2 regions of the Rhodococcus sp. T7 genome follow, and region 1 is predicted to be linked to the other one. Evidence: riboswitches for the same ligand, from Rfam matches in the RefSeq annotation. Region 1 holds a riboswitch; the other holds the start of a gene.

Region 1 (9,018 bases):
CGCGGACGTGCCCCACACGGACAGACCCACCGACCGCGGCCACTCGCCGTGATCGGACTTGTAGCGGTCCAGCAACGATTCGGCCATCGCCTGACCGGTCTCCCAGGCGAGCCGGGACGGCACGGCCTTCGGGTCGACGGAGTAGAAGTTCCGGCCTGTCGGGAGCACATTGATCAGCCCGCGCAGTGGCGACCCGCTCGGCCCGGCGGCGATGAAACCGCCGTCGAGCGCGTGCAGCACCTGAGCGATCTCGTTGTCCGTCTCCCGCAGCCGGGGCACCACCTCGGTGGCGGCGAAGCGCAGGATCTTCGCGACCGTGGCGTCTTCGGTGAGGGTGTCGGCGGTGTCCGGGTTCCAGTCGGCGTCGTGCATGCCCTGCACCAGCGCGTGCGCCTGCTGCTCGATCTCGTCCACGCGGATGCGGGATTCGTCGCCGTCCTCGCTGAGGCCGAGTGCCTCACGGAGTCCGGGGACGTTCTGCTCGCCGCCCCACATCTGCCGGGCGCGCAGCATGGCGAGCACCAGTTCGACCTCGGCGTCGTCCCGGGGCGCCGCACCGAGCACGTGGAGGCCGTCCCGGATCTGGACGTCCTTGATCTCGCACAGCCAGCCGTCGACGTGCAGCAGCATGTCGTCGAACACGTCCTCGTCGGGACGTTCCTCGAGTCCGAGGTCGTGGTCCATCTTCGCGGCACGCATCAGCGTCCAGATCTGCTGGCGAATGGCGGGCAGCTTGGACGGGTCGAGTGCGGAGATGTTCGAGTGCTCGTCGAGGAGTTGCTCGAGCCGCGAGATGTCGCCGTAACTCTCGGCGCGGGCCATCGGCGGGATCAGGTGATCGACGAGGGTCGCGTGGGCGCGGCGCTTGGCCTGCGTGCCCTCGCCGGGGTCGTTGACGAGGAACGGGTAGATCAGGGGCAGGTCGCCGAGCGCGGCGTCGGTGCCGCACGACGCGGACATGCCGAGCGTCTTGCCGGGCAGCCATTCGAGGTTTCCGTGCTTGCCGAGATGGACGACGGCGTCGGCGCCGAAACCGCCGGCCGCGGCGTCCGCCGCGATCCACCGGTACGCGGCGAGGTAGTGGTGGCTCGGCGGCAGGTCCGGGTCGTGGTAGATCGCGACCGGCTTCTCCCCGAATCCGCGCGGCGGCTGCACCATCAGCACGAGGTTTCCGAACTGCATTGCAGCGATGACGATTTCGCCAGCGGGGTCCTGCGAGCGGTCGACGTACAGTTCGCCCGGCGCGGGTCCCCAGTGTTCCTCGACGCCCTCGCGCAGTTCGGCGGGCAGCGCCGAGAACCACTCGCGATAGCGCGCGGCGGAGATCCGGATCGGGTTCCCCTCCAGTTGCTCCGCGGTCAGCCAGTCCGGGTCCTGGCCGCCTGCGGCGATGAGGGCGTGGATGAGCGCGTCGCCGTCCTGGGCTGCGAGGCCGGGCACGGAGTCCGGCCCGTCCACGGGGCCCAGGTCGTAGCAGGCGGCCCGCATCTCGGTGAGCAACCTGATCGCGCTGGCCGGGGTGTCGAGACCGACGGCGTTGCCGATGCGGGCGTGCTTCGTCGGGTACGCCGACAGCATTAGGGCGATCCGGCGCTCGGGCGCGGGGATGTGCCGGAGCCGGGCGTGCCGGACGGCGATGCCCGCCACCCGGGAGGCGCGCTCGGCGTCGGGAACGTAGGTGGACAGGCCGTCGGCGTCGATCTCCTTGAACGAGAACGGCACCGTGATCAGCCGGCCGTCGAACTCGGGGACAGCGACCTGGGTGGCCACGTCGAGCGGGGACAGTCCGTCGTCGTTGGACTCCCACGACTCACGGCTGCTGGTCAGGCAGAGCCCCTGCAGGATCGGCACGTCCAGCGCGGCCAGCGCGGCGACGTCCCACGCCTCGTCGTCGCCGCCGGCCGAGACGCCCGCCGGCTTGGTGCCGCCTGCGGCGAGCACGGTGACCACCATCGCGTCTGCGCGGCGCAGCGTCGTCAGCAACTCCGGTTCGGCGGTGCGCAGCGACGCGCAGAAGATCGGCAGCGGAGTGCCGCCCGCCGCGTCGACGGCGTCGCACAGGGCCTCGATGTAGCGGGTGTTCCCGGCCAGGTGCTGGGCGCGGTAGTAGAGAACGGCGATCGTGGGGCGGGCCGCGTCGGCGTCGGGGGCGAACGGCGCGACACCCCAGCTCGGCAGGTGGACCGGCGCCTCGAAACCGTGCCCGGTCAGCAGCACGGTGTCCGACAGGAAGTGGTGCAGTTGGGCGAGGTTGTCGGCGCCGCCCTCGGCGAGATAGTTGTGCGCCTCCGCCGAGACACCGGCCGCGACCGTCGAGCACTCCATCAACTCGGCGTCCGGGGCGTGCTCGCCGCCGAGGACCACCACGGGCAGTCCGCTGGCCAGCACCGCGTCGAGTCCCTCTTCCCACGCCCGCTTGCCGCCCAGGATGCGCACCACGACCAGGTCGGCGCCGGCGAGCAGCCCCGGCAGATCCTCGTCGACCAGCAGCCGTGCCGGGTTGGCCCAGCGGTAGTCCGCCCCACTGGCACGTGCGCTGAGCAGGTCGGTGTCGGAGGTGGAGAGCAGCAGGATCACGTGTGGAGCCTTCCTGGGGGTGTCGCGCCCCGTGGCGGTGGTTCTGTGCGGAACCGGAGGTCGGAGGACGGCAGGTGAGGGTCTGGCTCGCCCACCGGTTTCGGCGAGCTCACAGTGGCGCGACCGCGCCGGATTCTCACCGGCTTCCTCTCCTGCTGTCGCAAGTGCTGGTGATGCTACCCGGGGCCGGACGTAACCTGGGACCATGGTCGACTCCCGTTCCCGCCCCGATGCATGCCCCGGCGCTTTGCAGGTCCACCAGGCGGCCGACGGTGCGCTCGCCCGGGTCCGCCTCCCCGGCGGCGTGCTGACGTCCGCGCAGCTGCAGACCCTCGCGGAATCGGCGCGCGACCTCGGGAACGGCGAGATCGAACTGACGTCCCGCGGCAATGCGCAACTGCGGGCGGTCCGCGACCCGCTGGAGTTCGCCCGGCGCCTCGCCGACGCGGGCCTGCTGCCCTCGGAGACACACGAACGGGTCCGGAACATCCTCGTCTCGCCGCTGACCGGCCGGATCGGTGGCCTCACGGACCTGCGCGAACTGGTCGGTGTCCTCGACCGGACGTTGTGCGCCGACTCCGCGTTGGCGGACCTGCCCGGCCGCACCCTGTTCACGCTCGACGACGGGCGGGGCGACGTCTCGGCGCTCGGCGGCGATTTCGGGGTCCACGCGGTCGATGGGTCGGAGGTCGCACTGATCCTCGCCGGTCGCGACAGCGGGGCCCGGATCCCGACAGCGGATTCGGTGTCGGTGCTCGTCGACGCCGCCCGCGTCTTCCTGGAGCTGCGCGATCGGCACTGGCGGCTGTCCGAGATCGTCGACGGGGTCGAGCGGACGCTGTCGGCGTTGACGCTCGCACCGACCGCCGACCCGGTGCCCGGGTTCGACGAGCACCGGCCTCCGATCGGGTGGCTCGACCAGCCGGACGGCAACGTGACCCTCGGCGGCGGTCTCGCGTTCGGGGTCCTCGACGCCCGGCTGGCGGAGTTTCTCGCCGCGGTCGAGAAGCCGGTGATCGTCACGCCGTGGAAAACGGTGCTGCTGTGCGATCTGGACGAGTGGTCAGCCGAGCAGGTGGTCCGGGTCCTCGCCCCGATGGGCCTGATCTTCGACGAGAACTCCCCGTGGCTGAACGTCAGCGCCTGCACCGGGCAACCCGGATGCGAGAAGGCCCTCGCCGATGTCCGGACCGACGCGCGGGACGCCGTCGCGAGCGGCGAACTCCCGGTGGAAGGCCGACAGCACTGGTCGGGCTGCGAGCGGTGCTGCGGCCGCCCCAAGGGCGAGGTCGCCGACGTCGTCGCCACCGAGACGGGTTACCGGGTGGAGGAGCGGTGAACCCGGAGCCTCTATCGTGAGCGGATGATCGAGTACATCCGAGACGGCGCGGAGATCTACCGCCAGTCCTTCGCCACGATCCGCGCCGAAGCGGATCTCAGTGCCTTTCCCGAGGACGTCTCACAGGCCGTGGTCCGCATGATCCACGCGAGCGGTCAGGTCGATCTCGTGGACGACGTCGCGTTCACCCCCGGCGTCGTGAAGGCCGCCCGCGCGGCGCTGGCGGACGGCGCCCCCATCCTGTGCGACGCGCAGATGGTCGCTGCCGGCGTGACCCGCAAGCGTCTCCCGGCGGACAACGAGGTGATCTGCACCCTGCGCGACCCCCGGGTTCCGGTGCTGGCGGAGCAGATCGGGAACACCCGCTCGGCGGCCGCGCTCGAATTGTGGGGCAGCAAGCTCGAGGGCGCCGTCGTCGCGATCGGCAACGCCCCGACCGCCCTGTTCTACCTGCTGGACATGATCGAATCCGGTGCACCCCGGCCTGCCGCTATCGTGGGCGGCCCGGTCGGTTTCATCGGTGCGGCGGAGTCGAAGGAAGCATTGATCGAGCACCCGAGCGGACTCGACTATCTGGTGGTCCGCGGCCGCCGCGGTGGCAGTGCCATCACGGCTGCGGCGCTGAATGCGATTGCGAGCGAAGTCGAATGAGTTCCGAAGAGCGGTCGACCGGCAAGCTGTGGGGCGTCGGCATCGGACCGGGCGACCCGGAACTGGTGACGGTCAAGGCCGCGCGGGTCATCGCCGAGGCCGACGTGGTGGCGTTCCACAGCGCCCGGCACGGCAAGAGCATCTCCCGCGCGGTCGCGGCCCCGTACCTGCGTGAGGGTCAGATCGAGGAACACCTCGTCTACCCGGTCACCACCGAGACCGTCGACCACCCGGGCGGATACCAGGGGGCGATGGACGAGTTCTACGAGGAAGCGTCGCAGCGGCTCGCCGCGCACCTCGAGGCCGGCCGTTCGGTGGCGCTCCTCGCGGCGGGCGACCCGCTGTTCTACAGCTCCTACATGCACATGCACAAGAGGCTGGCACCGCGCTTCGAGGCGGAGGTGATTCCCGGCGTGACGTCGATCAGCGCCGCCTCGGCCGCACTGGCGATGCCGCTCGTCGAGGGCGAGGAAATCCTCACCGTCCTGCCCGGCACCCTGCCGCGCGGTGAGCTGACGCGGCGCCTGCGGGAGACCGACGCCGCCGCGATCCTGAAACTCGGACGCACCTACCCGGCCGTGCGGCAGGCGTTGAAAGACTCCGGTCGCATCGACGAGACATGGTACGTCGAGCGGGCCAGCACGACCCGGCAGAAGATCGACCACGCGGACGACGTGTCGGACAGCGACGTGCCCTACTTCTCGATCGCCATCGTGCCCAGTCCGTCGAACGCCCGCCGCGACGACCAGCCGCCACAGGGCGAACTCGTCGTCGTCGGGCTCGGCCCCGGCGATCAGGCCTGGACGACCCCCGAAGTGCAGCACGAACTGTCGCTGGCCACCGACCTCGTCGGATACGGGCCGTACATCGACCGGGTCCCCGAACGTCCGGGCCAGCGCCGGCACTCCAGCGACAACCGGGTCGAGGCCGAACGCGCCGCGATGGCGCTCGACCTCGCCAAGAACGGGGCCCGCGTCGCCGTCGTGTCCTCGGGCGACCCCGGTGTGTTCGCGATGGCCGCGGCGGTGCTGGAAGTGGCCGCCGAGGAACAGTGGCGGGGCGTCCCCGTCCGCGTGCTGCCCGGCATGACCGCCGCGAACGCCGTGGCCAGCCGGGTCGGCGCACCCCTCGGACACGACTACGCCGTGCTGTCCCTGTCCGACCGGCTCAAGCCGTGGGATGTTGTGGCGCAACGTATCTCGGCGGTCGCGAGCGCCGACATGGCCTTCGCCGTCTACAACCCGGCGTCGAAGTCACGCACCTGGCAGGTCGCCGCGATGCGCGACCTCGTGCTCGAGCACCGCTCCCCCGACACCCCGGTGATCATCGGCCGCGACGTGGCGGGCGCGCAGGAATCGGTGCGGGTCGTGCGCCTCGCCGACCTCGACCCCGCCGAGATCGACATGCGGTGCCTGCTCATCGTGGGCTCCTCCATGACGACCGTCGTCGAGAACGAACACGGGACGAGGGTCTTCACGCCCCGGCGCTATCCGGGCTGAGCTGGCACCGGGGCAGCCATCATGCGACGCTGCCGGAGCGGAGTTCGGTCACCGCGATCCGGGCGGCGTGCCCGATCGCGGCATCGACCACCGGTAGCACCGGGTCCGTGCGGGCGGCACGGGTGAAGACGGCGACGGCGACGGGAATCTCCCCGGGAAACGTCACGACTGCCACCTCGTTGCGGATGGCGCCGATGGTGCCGGTCTTCCCGGCGACGTCCACCCCGGAGTGCGGAAACCCGGAACGGATGCGGTGCTGCCAGATCTGCGCGGACATCACGTGCCGGACGAACTCGCCCTGCGCCCCGGGCACCGCCCGTCCGGCCCAGATCGCGTCGAGAAGAGACGTCATCTCCCGCGGGGTCGTCGCGCTCGCGTACGACGGGTCGTATGCGGACACCGTCCACGCCTCGTCGTTGTCGGCCAGCGCCGCGAATGCTTCGGCGGTGGTGTGCGCGTGGGCGTCGATGACCAGGCTGCGGTGAGCATCGGCGGTGCCGCCGATGATGCGGGTGCTCGTCAAACCCAATTCCGACAGTGCCCGCTCGACGCTCTCGAGTCCCACCTGCCCGAGAACCAGGTCGGCGGCCGCGTTGTCGGACACGGTCATCATCGACAGCGCCAGATCCCGCCAGCTCAGCACCACCGGGTCGCGGAACGTCGACACTCCGGTCGGTCCCGGGGTGCAGTCGGCCGGATTGACCCGGACGGTCGCGGTCGGCGACAACTCCCCGGATTCGAAAGCGCGGCACAGGGCCACGAGCAGCGGAAGTTTGTAGACGGACGCGAGCACGACGAGGTCGTCCGCGCCGACTGCGATGTCGGTTGCGTCGTCGACCGGGGTTCCGACGCGGCGGGCGTGCAACCATCCGGTGCACCCGGCGTCGGCGAAGACGTCCCGGATCCGCTTCTCCGCCGATGTCATCGATCGGCCCTGACCAGCACCCGGTCGAGGGCCGCGGCAGACGGTGCGACGTCGGCCCCGGAGCGCCAGACGATGCGCACGCGCAGCGAGAGGTCGTCGCGCAGCAGATCGACCCAGGCCACACCCGGCATCGCCGTGGGCGGCGTCGCCGTCACCCCGAAGTGCCCGCCGGCGGACACGCGCGTGAGGAGTTCCCGCTGCCCCGAGGCGATCACGATGTCCGGGTCCAGACCCCGGACCCGCCACAGGTCGACGAACAGGTCGTGGGCCGGCGGATTGTCCGAGCGCGGACCGGTGGCCAGCATCAGCCCCCGCAGCATCCGGACCTGCGCCTTCTTTGCGGTTGCCACCGGGTGGTCGTCGGGCACCACCACCCACCGCCGCAGCTTGATCACCGGGCCGCTGTCGAGCCCCGTCAGCAGGGCCGGGTGTTCGACCACGGCGACGTCGAGGCTGCCCGCACGGAGGGCGTCCACGAGTTCGGTGGTGGGCGCCGTGGTCGTCTCCACCCGGGTAGGGTGCGTGGCGTCGGCGTCGCGTAGCGCACGGACACACCGCACCACCACGGCGTCGGCCACCGAGTGCGGGACACCCCATCGCACCACCGCGTCGCGACCACCCGCGATGCGGTGCGCCTCGTCCTCGAATCGGGTCGCGTCGTCCACGAGAAGCCGCGCACGCGGGAGCAATTGGCGTCCGGCGTCGGTGAGTCCGACGCCGCGGGCACTGCGCTGAATCAACTCCGTGCCGAGTCTCTGTTCGAGCCGGCGGACCCCCTGCGACAGCGGCGGCTGCGTCATGCCGAGTCGCGACGCGGCATTCCCGAAGTGTCCCTCTTCGGCAACGGCGACAAAGAAACTCAGATGGCGAAGCAGATCCATGGCGCCCATTGAACCAGTTCCGACCGCCCGGTTCGGGCGACACCGCCACTTCGCGCACACAAAACGCCCCCCTGAACTGGAGTGATAGCGCACCCGACTCGCGGCGAAGGTCGAGTCGTCTTTGCGCTATGGGCAGGGGCACCCCACATTGGATCCATGCCCAGACATCGACATCACCCAAAGCCCAATCATCCGAAGCCTCGGCGCACCGGTCGTCGCGGCGCCGTTGCCCTGGCAGTGGCTCTGCCGCTGCTGGTCGGGGCGTGCACGGCCACCGCGGAGCAGACCCCACCCGCGACGTCGGAGGTGGTGGCGGCGCCGGATCGCCAGTCCCTCGACGCGAAAATCGAGGCACTGGAGGCGCAGTACGCCACGCGGATCGGCGTGACGGCCGTCGATCCCGCGACCGGCGCGGTCTACAGCCACCGGGGCGACGAACGGTTCGCCATGTGTTCGACGTTCAAGGCCTACGCGTCCGCCGCGGTCCTGCGCAAGATCGAGGACGGGTCGACGTCCCTCGACAAGACTGTGGTGATCGAACCCGGCGATCTCGTCGAGAACTCGCCGGTCACCGCCGCTGCCGTGGGCACCCCGATGACGTTGGGGCAGATTGCCGAAGCGGCGCTGACCCGGAGCGACAACACCGCCGGAAACTATCTGCTCCGCGAGATCGGCGGCCCGCAGGCGATCACCGCACTCGCCCGCGACCTCGGCGACGAGAGCACACGACTGGATCGGTGGGAGACCGAACTCAACACCGCATTCCGCGGCGATCCCCGGGACACGACGACACCGACCGGCCTCGCCCAGGGTTTCCGGGCGCTGCTCCTGGACGATGCGCTCGACGCAGCGAGCCGCGATCAGCTGCTGGACTGGATGCGGGCGAGCAAGACTTCGGACAAGCGGATGCGTGCCGGTCTGCCGCCCGGATGGACCGCCGCCGACAAGACCGGTGGCGGCGGGTTCGGGACCGCCAACGACGCCGGCGTCGCCTGGAGCCCGGACGGCTCCCCCGTCGTCCTCGCCGTCCTCACCGACAGCCTCACGAATCAGGAAGGCGCGCAGGGAAACAACCAGGCGATCGCCGACACGACCGCCGCCGTCATCGAGGGTTTGACTGCGCCGTGAGCCACCTGTGCAGAGACA
Region 2 (9,018 bases), on a different contig from region 1:
ACGGGAAGAGGGACCAGTGCTGCGCCGTGCTCGGGCGGCCGGTCGCGGCCGGTCTGGCCGCGGAGTTCGGCGACGCGGTGTGGGAGTGCTCGCACACGGGCGGGCATCGGTTCGCGCCGTCGCTGATCCTGCTGCCCACGGGCTACACGTACGGCCGGCTGTCGGCGCAGCAGAGCGTCGAGACGGTCCGCGCCGCCGCCCGGGGCGAGGTGTACCGGAGCGGGCTGCGCGGCCGCAGTTGCTGGGACACCCCGCGGCAGGTGGCGGAACTCGCCGTTCGCGATCTGGTCGACGCCGCCGCCGGCGAGCTGACGGTGGACGCGAATTCGGTTGTCACCCATCGCGACGGGCGTCGCTGGGTCGTCGACCTCGAGGAGCGGGAACTGCCGCCACGGCCCGCGAGTTGTGGGGCGGCGCCGAAGCCGGTGCGACCCGTCGTCGCCACCGGAGTCCGCGCCCTCGCCCCCTGAGGCGGTCACCAGTGGGTGCCGGGCACCAGCCTTCCGACCTTCCGGGCGGCGCGGCCGAGCACCGACGACGTGTGGGGCCGGGGTTCCGGCGTGCGACGAGGGGCCGGTGCCGCGTCGTCCGTGCTGGTTCCCTTCGCGGCCGGTGAATCGGGGAACATGCGGTACATCTGGTGCATCACGCGATCCTTGACCGCCGGTGCGAAGACGTGGCCGAGTTCACCGAGCGTGCCGGTCGGGACGTCGATGCGTTTGGGGCGTTCGATCAGCGCCCGGACGACCATGGCGGCCGCCTTCTCCGGGGACGTGATCGGCCCGATGTTGTACCGGCCGGTGGGCGCGATCATCGGCGTCTCGACCAGCGGCATGTGGATGGTGGTAAACGTGATTCCGTCCGAAAGGGTTTCGGATGCCGCGACGTCGGTGAATCCGTCGAGGGCCGATTTGCTGGCGACGTAGGCGGCGAACCGCGGGGTCGCGCCCTGGACCCCGGCGCTGCTGATGTTGACGATGTGGCCGAACCGCCGCTCGCGCATCTGCGGGAGGAAGGCGAGAATCAGCCGGACCGCGCCGAAGTAGTTGACGGCCATGGTCCGTTCGAAATCGTGGAACCGGTCCGTCGAGTGGTACAGCCCCCGGCGAATCGAGCGACCCGCGTTGTTGACGAGCATGTCGACGTGATCGTGTTCGGCGAGAACAGCTTTGACGGTGTGTTCGACCGACTCGTCGTCGGTGATGTCGCAGGGGTAGCCGTAGGCCTCGCCGCCCGCCGCGCGGATCTCGGCGACCACGGCGTCGAGTTCCGCGGCGCGCCGGGCGAGGAGGATGACCTTCGCGCCCTTGCGGGCCGTCGCGATCGCGGAACTCCGGCCGATCCCGGACGACGCCCCGGTGATCACGACGTGCCTGCCCACGAGCGGTCCGGCGGGGTGGGGCCTGCGCGCCCGGTCGGGGTCGAGGTTCTCGCGCCAGTACGTCCACAGCCTGCCGGCGTACGAGGCGAAGGGGGGCACCTCGATGCCGGTGCCGCGCAGCACCTCCCGGGTATCGCGGTCGTCGAACACCGTGGGCAGGGTCAGGTTCTCGACGAGCACCGGCGGGATGCCGAGTGCGTCGAGCACGGCCTTGCGTCCCGCGTCGAGGGTGGAGTCGGGGGTGGGGGTGAGGAACGGGCGGACGAGTTCGCCGGGCAGGCCGATCGCGGGGTGCGGTGCGCCTGCCGCCTCGGCGAGCGCGGCGTAGATCTCGCGGACCGGCTGGGGGCGCGGATTGACGAGGTGAAACGTCTGGCCGTCCCGTCCCGGCGCCGTCATCAGTTCCACGACGGCCGCCGCCACGTAGTCGACGGGCACGACGTTGGTCGCCCCGATCTTCGGGACCGCCACGGGCAGGGCCGCGGGGAGTTTCGCGAGTGCCGCGATGGCGGGGAAGAGGTAGTACGGGCCGTCGATCTTGTCCATCTCGCCGGTGACGGAACTGCCGACCACCGCGGCGGGGCGGTAGATGCGTGTGCGCAGGCCCTCGGCGTCGCGGACCAGTTTCTCGGCCTCGAACTTGGTGCGATGATACGGGGTGGGGAAGCCCTGGCCGAGATCGAAATCGGTTTCTCTGAACGGGCCTTCGTGATCTCCCGCGACGGCGATCGAGGAGACGTGGTGGAGAGTCGCATCCAGTTCCCGGGCCAGCGCGATGACGGAACGGGTGCCGTCGACGTTCGTGGCGGCCTGCTCGTCGCCGGCCGTGAGGTCGTAGATCGCGCCGAGGTGCAGGACGTGATCGGCCGCGGGGGCGGACTCGAGTCCGAGGCCGGGCTCGGTCAGGTCACCGATCAGCGGATGCACCCGTTCGCCGCCGGGCATGCCGTCGACGAGTGCCTCCAGTCGTGCGACGGACGCGCGCCGGACGAGGACGTGGATCTCGGCTGATGCATCGCGGTCGAGGATCAGGGGCAGCACGTGCCGGCCCAGGAATCCGGTACCGCCGGTGACGAGGTAGGTGGCCATGCCCCGAACTTACTCCAAAGTAAGATAATGCACTAGTGGCCGAGACCCACCTTGGCGTGCACCTTCTTCATCCACACCGGAGCCCACCAGTTGGCCTCGCCCATCAGCTTCACCAGGGACGGAACGAGGAGCATCCGGACCACTGTCGCGTCGACGAGCAGCGCGACGATCATGCCCACGCCGAGGAATCGCATGATCGACAGACCGGAGATGGTGAACGCCCCGGTCACCACCACGAGCAGCAGCGCGGCGGCCGTCACGATCCGGCCCGTGCGCTCGGTGCCGAAACGCACCGCCTCCTCCGTCGTCGCGCCCGCCTCGTGCGCCTCGACCATGCGCGACATCAGGAACACCTCGTAGTCGGTGGACAGGCCGAAGACGACGGCGAGGATGAGGACCACGAACGTCGCCTCGAGCGGTGCCGGACTGACCCCGAGCAGACCCGCTCCGTGTCCCAGCTCGAAGATCCAGGTCAGCACCCCGAACGTGGCGGCGAGACTCAGTCCCGCCATCGCGACCGCCTTGATCGGCAGCACCACCGAGCCGAACGCCAGGAACAGCAGCACCAGCGTCGAACCCACCATGATCGCGATCATGACCGGCATCCAGTGCACGATCGCGGTGTTGCCGTCGTCGACGGTCGCCTGGCCGCCGCCGACGAGGAGTTCGGTTCCCTCGGGGGTGGAGATGGCGCGGAGACCCACCACCGCCGCGCTCTGGTCGTCGGTGGTCACTCCCTCGGAGTAGACGGCCTGCACGGCCACCAGTTCGCCGCCCGCCGCGACGACGGTGGCCGCGCCGATGCCCGGCACCTGGCCTGCGGCCTGGGCCACTGCGGCTCCGTCGGCGGCGGTGGGCGCGGTGCCGTCGGTGCCCCGGAGGATGAGGGTGGCGCCGTTTCCGGTGGTGGGAAATTCGGTGGTGAGGGTGTCGGTGGCGATACGCGCGGGATCGTTCTCGGGCAGCGCCGTGTACGTGACCTCGCCGAGCGAGGCGCTGAGCAGGGGCGCGGCGAGGACCATCAGGCCCGCGACGATCCCGACCGCGATGGCGACCGGCCGCCTCATCACCGCGGTGACGACGGAGCCCCAGAACTTGCGGGCGCGCACCTCGCCGCGCTGCGCCGCGTCCTTGCGCCAGCTCAGCGCGTTGATGCGGTGACCGAGGATCGCGAGCAGCGCAGGTACCGCGGTGAGGGACAGCAGCGCCGCACTCGCGACGGCGGCCATCGCACCGAACCCGAGCGACTTGATCACGTCCTGCGGAAACACGAGCATCCCCGAGAACGCGCACACGAGAAGCAGTCCGGAGAACAGTACGGTGCGGCCCGCGGTCAGGACGGTCCGCCGGGTCGCCTCGGCGACGTCGGCGCCGGACTCGAGTTCCTCGCGGAAACGGCCGACGATGAACAGTCCGTAGTCGATCGCGAGCCCCAGGCCGAGCAGGGACGCCACGTTGATCGCGAACGAACTGACGTCGGTGAACAGGGTTAGCAGGCGCAGGGTCGCCAGGGCGTTGAAGATCGAGAGAAGCCCGACGAACACCGGCACGGCGGCGGCGACCAGTCCGCCGAAGATGAAGACCAGCAACACGAGAGTGATCGGCAGCGCGATCGCCTCGGCCCGCACCAGGTCCTGCTGCAGCCGGTTGTTGAACGCCACACCCACCACCGAGTTGCCCGCGAACTCGGTGTCGACGCCCTCCACCTCGAGCTTCGGCAGCAGGTCGTTGAACGTGGCGGCGGTGATCCCGGCATCCGGGTCGACGGTGATCGCGGCCGACGCCTTGGTGCCGTCCTCCGACACCATCAGTTGCTTCCGCGTGGCGTCCGCCGTCCAGTACGACGTCACCGAATACGTCGGCACCTCGGCGGCGAACCGGTCGAGGCTCGCGGTGACCTCGGGGCCGATGTCGTCGAGGGGCTTCCCGTCGGGTGCGGTGTAGATGGCGATGATGTCCGGCGTCTGCGGACCCAGATTGTCCTCGACGATTCGCGCCACCTCGGCGGATTCGCTACCGGGGTCGATGAATCCGCCCGAGCTGAGCTTCGCGAACACACCGGTGCCCCACACGCCGCTCACCAGGACGGCGAGCACGGCGAGGGTCAGGACCCACCATTTGCGTGAAACAACGGTCGAGGCCCAACGTGTCATGCGTCAACTCCGGGTGGTCGGGGGCGGTCGGCTGCGACTGCCGACTGTAGTGCGGATCGAGGGAATGCCGGTGGGGGTGTGACGCGGGTCCCGGCGAATCGTGCATACTCGGCAGTGCACTTGCAGTCACACGCACGGGGGAAGCCGGTCCGAATCCGGCGCTGACCCGCAACGGTAGGCCACCAGAGCTTTTCGGTGGCGAGCCCGATTACCCGGCGTGTGGTGTGCGACATCCTTTTCGTCGTGGTCTACGAAGCGGAGTCCCGCAGGCGCGCCTCCTCGTGGGCGTCTGCCGGCTTCTCATTCGTGGCTCTGAGCCGCAATGAGGTCTACATGCACAGTCAGTTGTTCCGAAGTTCCGCTCTGGTCACGCTCGCCGCGGCCGCGCTGGTGGTCACCGGATGTTCACGCGGGGAGTCCGTGGGGCAGACCGCTTCCACCGAATCCTTCGCCCAACCGGTGTCCGTCACCAACTGCGCGCGAACGGAGACGTTCGACGCGCCGCCCCAGCGCATCGTCAGCATGAACGATCACGTCACCGAGGTGCTGATCGAGATGGGGGCGGGCGATCGCATCGTCGGCACGGGTTACGGCGACGCGACCCCGCTGCCGGAGTTCGCGGACGCCTTCGCGAAGATCCCGAAACTCGCGAAGGAATACCCGACCCGGGAACAGATCCTGGACCTCGACCCCGACCTGGTGGTCGGCGGCATGCGCAGCGCGTTCGACGAGAAGGCGGGGCGCTCGCGCGAATCCCTCGGCGAACAGGGCATTCCGACGTTCCTGTTCTCCGAGTACTGCGGGCAGGGTTTCCCCGACATCGGGCTGCTGCGCAGCGATTACACGCAGCTCGGTGAGATTCTCGGCGTCCCGGACGAGGCACGCGCCGTCACCGACCGGGTGACGTCCGGACTGCAGGCCGTCCGGGACGAGATCGCGGGCACCACGCCGGTTCCGACGTTCTTCTACGATTCCGGCGAGGACGTTCCGCTGACCATCGGCGGTGTGGGTGTCGGCCAAATCATCGCGGACCACGCGGGTGCGGCCAACCTCTTCGCCGAGGGACAGAAGCCGTATTCGCAGTCCACGTGGGAGGTCATCGGTGAGCGCGCCCCGGAGGCGATCGTCGTCCTCGACTACGGCACGACGAGCGCGCAGGCGAAGATCGATTTCCTGACGTCGCACCCGATCATGTCGAAGACGCCCGCCGTGAAGGCCGGTCGTTTCGTGGTGGTGCCGCTCGACGACTTCTTCGAGAGCCCGCGGCTGGTGCGGTCGGTCGAAACGATCGCGCGGGCGCTGCATCCGGACGCCGTCGGTGCCCGATGACGACGACCGCTGAACGCGCTGCGCCGCCGGTCGCGGCGCCGCACCCGGTCCGCGCCCGCCTCGGGTTCGCGGGCCTGATGATGCTGCTCGCGCTGGCGACGCTGTTCGTCCTCGGCCTCGCGGTGTCGTTCGGTTCGGTGCGCATCCCGGTCGGCGACGTCTGGGCGATCGTCGCGCACCGGGTGGCGCCCGGCGCGTTCGACTCCTGGTGGTCGCAGGCGCGGGAATCGATCGTCCTCGACTCCCGGCTGCCGCGGGCGCTGACCGCCGCGGTCGTCGGGGCGGCGCTCGCCCTGGCCGGCGCCGTCGCGCAGGCGGTGACCCGGAATCCACTGGCCGACCCGTATCTGCTCGGGGTGTCCTCGGGCGCGGGTTTCGGCGTGGTGGTGGTGACGGTGCTCGGGCTCGGGGTGGGGGCGCTCGGCGCGTTCACGATTCCCGCCGCGGCGTTCCTGGGCGCGATGGTACCGCTGTTCCTGTCACTGGCGATCGGTGGCCGGTATCCGCAGCCGACCGCCGTCATCCTCGTGGGTGTCGCGTCGGCGCAGGTGTTCTCCGCTCTCATCACCTTCTCGATCCTGGTCGTCGCGGACGAGCACCAACTGAGTTCGGTGATGCACTGGCTGGCGGGCGGTTTCGGCGACTCACGCTGGGCGACGCTGATTTTCCCGGCTCTCGCACTCGCGACGGTGGGGGCGGCGATGATGCTGAGCGCGAGCCATATCGACCTGCTGCAGGCGGGAGACGACGGCGCCGCCGCCCTCGGCATGAACGTGCGGCGCTTCCGCGTCGTGCAGTTGCTCGGGGTGTCGATGCTGGCCGGGGCGGCCGTGTCCGTCGCGGGCGGCATCGGCTTCATCGGCCTGCTCGTGCCGCACCTGGCCGGGTACGTCGTAGGGGCCCGCGCGGTCCGGTTGCTGCCGGTCGCCGCGTTTCTCGGCGCGATCGCGATGGTTGCGGCGGACACGGCCGCGCGGTCGGTCGCGCGGAGCGTCGAGGTCCCCGTGGGCGTCGTCACCGCCCTGGTGGGAGCACCGATCTTCGTGTGGATGCTGTACCGGCAGTACGGGAGGGCCGAGCGGTGACCGCGCTGAGCCTGCACCGGGTGCGCGCCGAACTCGGGTCGCGGGAAGTGCTGCGCGGCGTCGACCTCGCCGTCCGCCCCGGTGAGGTGCTGGCGCTGGTCGGGCCCAACGGTTCCGGGAAGACCACGGCGCTGCGCTGCTGCTACCGCGCGCTCACCCCGACCGCGGGCGCCGTCGTCGTCGACGGAACGGACAGCGCCGATCTGGGCAGACGAGAACTCGCCCGCACGATCGGCGCGAGTACCCAGGAACCGCGGGTGTCCGCGGGACTGACCGTGCGCGAATCCGTGTCGCTCGGACGCGTCCCGCACCGGGGCTGGTTCGAACGGGCGAACGGGGTCGACAGCGAGATCGTGGAGACGTGCATCCGGCAGGTGGGGCTGGCCGAACTCGCCGGCCGCGACGTGCAGACGCTGTCCGGCGGGGAACGTCAGCGGGTGTCGATCGCCCGGGCTCTCGCGCAGCAGCCGCGGGTCCTGCTGCTCGACGAACCCACCAACCACCTCGACCTGCGGCATCAGCTGACGGTGATGACCCTGCTGCGCGACCTCGCGTGCGACGGTCTCGCGATCGTCGTGACCATGCACGACCTCCGGCTGGCCGTGGAGTACTGCGACACCCTGGCCGTGCTGCACGATGGACGGGTGATCAGCACCGGTCCGCCCGCCGACGTCCTGGACGACACCGTGCTCGGCGGGGTGTTCGGCATCCGCGCCGTCGTGCGGTCGAGTCCGCGGCTGTCGATGGAGATCCTGGGGCTGGCCGATGGATGAGCAACTGCGGCGCGCGTACGAGGTGACCGCCCGCCGCGTCCCGATGATCGCCGACCAGATCGCACACCCCGGCGCCGCGTCCTTCCCGGCCGCATTGCTGACCGATCCCGGCTGGCTCGCGGACCGGGTGGCGGACACGGCGGCGCGGTGGGGCAGCGACGACCCCCGGGTCAACGGCACCCTGTGGTGGTACTCGGCCAGTTCGACGCTGACCGGGATCCCGATCGCGACCGCGCTCGTCACGGGTGTCGCCGCTCACCCGGGGCTCGGCGACGCCGTGGCATTCCTGCGGGACGACGGGTACCTCGGCGGCATCACCGCGTCGTCGGGGCTGCCGGTCACCGAGGGGCTGTCCGAACTCGCGGCGGAGATGGCCGCGGCGCTGACGTCGATCGTCGATGCGCTTGCTGCCGCATCCGGGGTGCGGCACGCCGCGATGTGGGCGATCGCGACGGATTCGATCGCCAACCGGGCCCTCGACGCGGGAACGGCGTGCGGCGACCGCGTCCGCGGCAGCATCTTCGCCCGCGGTCTGGTGGACGCACTGCGCCACGCCGGTGTCGTGCTGCCGGACCCGCGGTTCGTCGACGTCCGGGCCGGGACGCTGTCGTGCCGGTTCACGCAGCGGGCGTCGTGTTGCCTGATCTACGAGACCCCCGGCTCGGGCAAGTGCGTGAGCTGCCCGCGCAGGCCTGCCGAGGACCGTCTGAGAGGTCTGGCCGCGCTCGTGACGTGAGCCGCGTTGACCGGCCCGTGAGTGGGATGGCAGACTGAAGTAGTCGAACTCCAGTTCGAATGATGCGTCTTCCCCGGCGGCATCTTCCCTGTGTTCAGGCACGGCGTGCTCAGGCACGGCACGTGCACGACATGAAGAGGTGTGCCCGATGGGTTGGGGAAACGGTCCGCCGACGTGGTCCGAGATGGAACGCGTCCTGTCGGGCAGGCCGGGGCGGGTCGACCCGGAGTCGATGTATCCGGGCGACGGCGGCGACAGTCCCGCGTGGTCGCGCAAACGGGGGGAGTACCGGGCGGGCCGTCAGGAGCGTCCCGGTTCCACTGTGCCGTACGCCGAACTGCACGCGCACTCGGCGTTCAGCTTCCTCGACGGCGCCTCCCCGCCGGAAGAATTGGTGGAGGAGGCCGTCCGGCTCGGTCTGGAGGCCATCGCGCTCACCGACCACGACGGGTTCTACGGTGTGGTCCGGTTC

Evidence for each region. A riboswitch is a leader RNA that binds a small molecule or an ion and turns the genes downstream of it on or off. The one in region 1 is predicted to bind cobalamin.
Region 2: it holds a riboswitch for cobalamin, as region 1 does, so the genes downstream of both, MLGJGCBP_RS35225 (ABC transporter substrate-binding protein) here and cobN (cobaltochelatase subunit CobN) in region 1, are expected to answer to the same signal.

What each region holds. Positions count from the first base shown of each region.
Region 1 is NZ_WXYH01000099.1:11,863-20,880, forward strand. Features, by position in the region: gene cobN (cobaltochelatase subunit CobN) at 1-2,577, opposite strand, end outside; cobalamin riboswitch at 2,634-2,776, opposite strand; gene cobG (precorrin-3B synthase) at 2,783-3,916, shown strand; gene MLGJGCBP_RS11915 (precorrin-8X methylmutase) at 3,941-4,567, shown strand; gene MLGJGCBP_RS11920 (precorrin-2 C(20)-methyltransferase) at 4,564-6,066, shown strand; gene MLGJGCBP_RS11925 (serine hydrolase) at 6,086-6,991, opposite strand; gene MLGJGCBP_RS11930 (LysR family transcriptional regulator) at 6,988-7,881, opposite strand; gene bla (class A beta-lactamase) at 8,029-9,000, shown strand; gene MLGJGCBP_RS11940 (alpha/beta fold hydrolase) at 8,975-9,018, opposite strand, start outside.
Region 2 is NZ_WXYH01000353.1:23,867-32,884, forward strand. Features, by position in the region: gene MLGJGCBP_RS35210 (sucrase ferredoxin) at 1-470, shown strand, start outside; gene MLGJGCBP_RS35215 (SDR family oxidoreductase) at 476-2,470, opposite strand; gene MLGJGCBP_RS35220 (MMPL family transporter) at 2,503-4,623, opposite strand; cobalamin riboswitch at 4,728-4,857, shown strand; gene MLGJGCBP_RS35225 (ABC transporter substrate-binding protein) at 4,957-5,952, shown strand; gene MLGJGCBP_RS35230 (FecCD family ABC transporter permease) at 5,949-7,037, shown strand; gene MLGJGCBP_RS35235 (ABC transporter ATP-binding protein) at 7,034-7,810, shown strand; gene MLGJGCBP_RS35240 ((2Fe-2S)-binding protein) at 7,803-8,546, shown strand; gene MLGJGCBP_RS35245 (error-prone DNA polymerase) at 8,695-9,018, shown strand, end outside.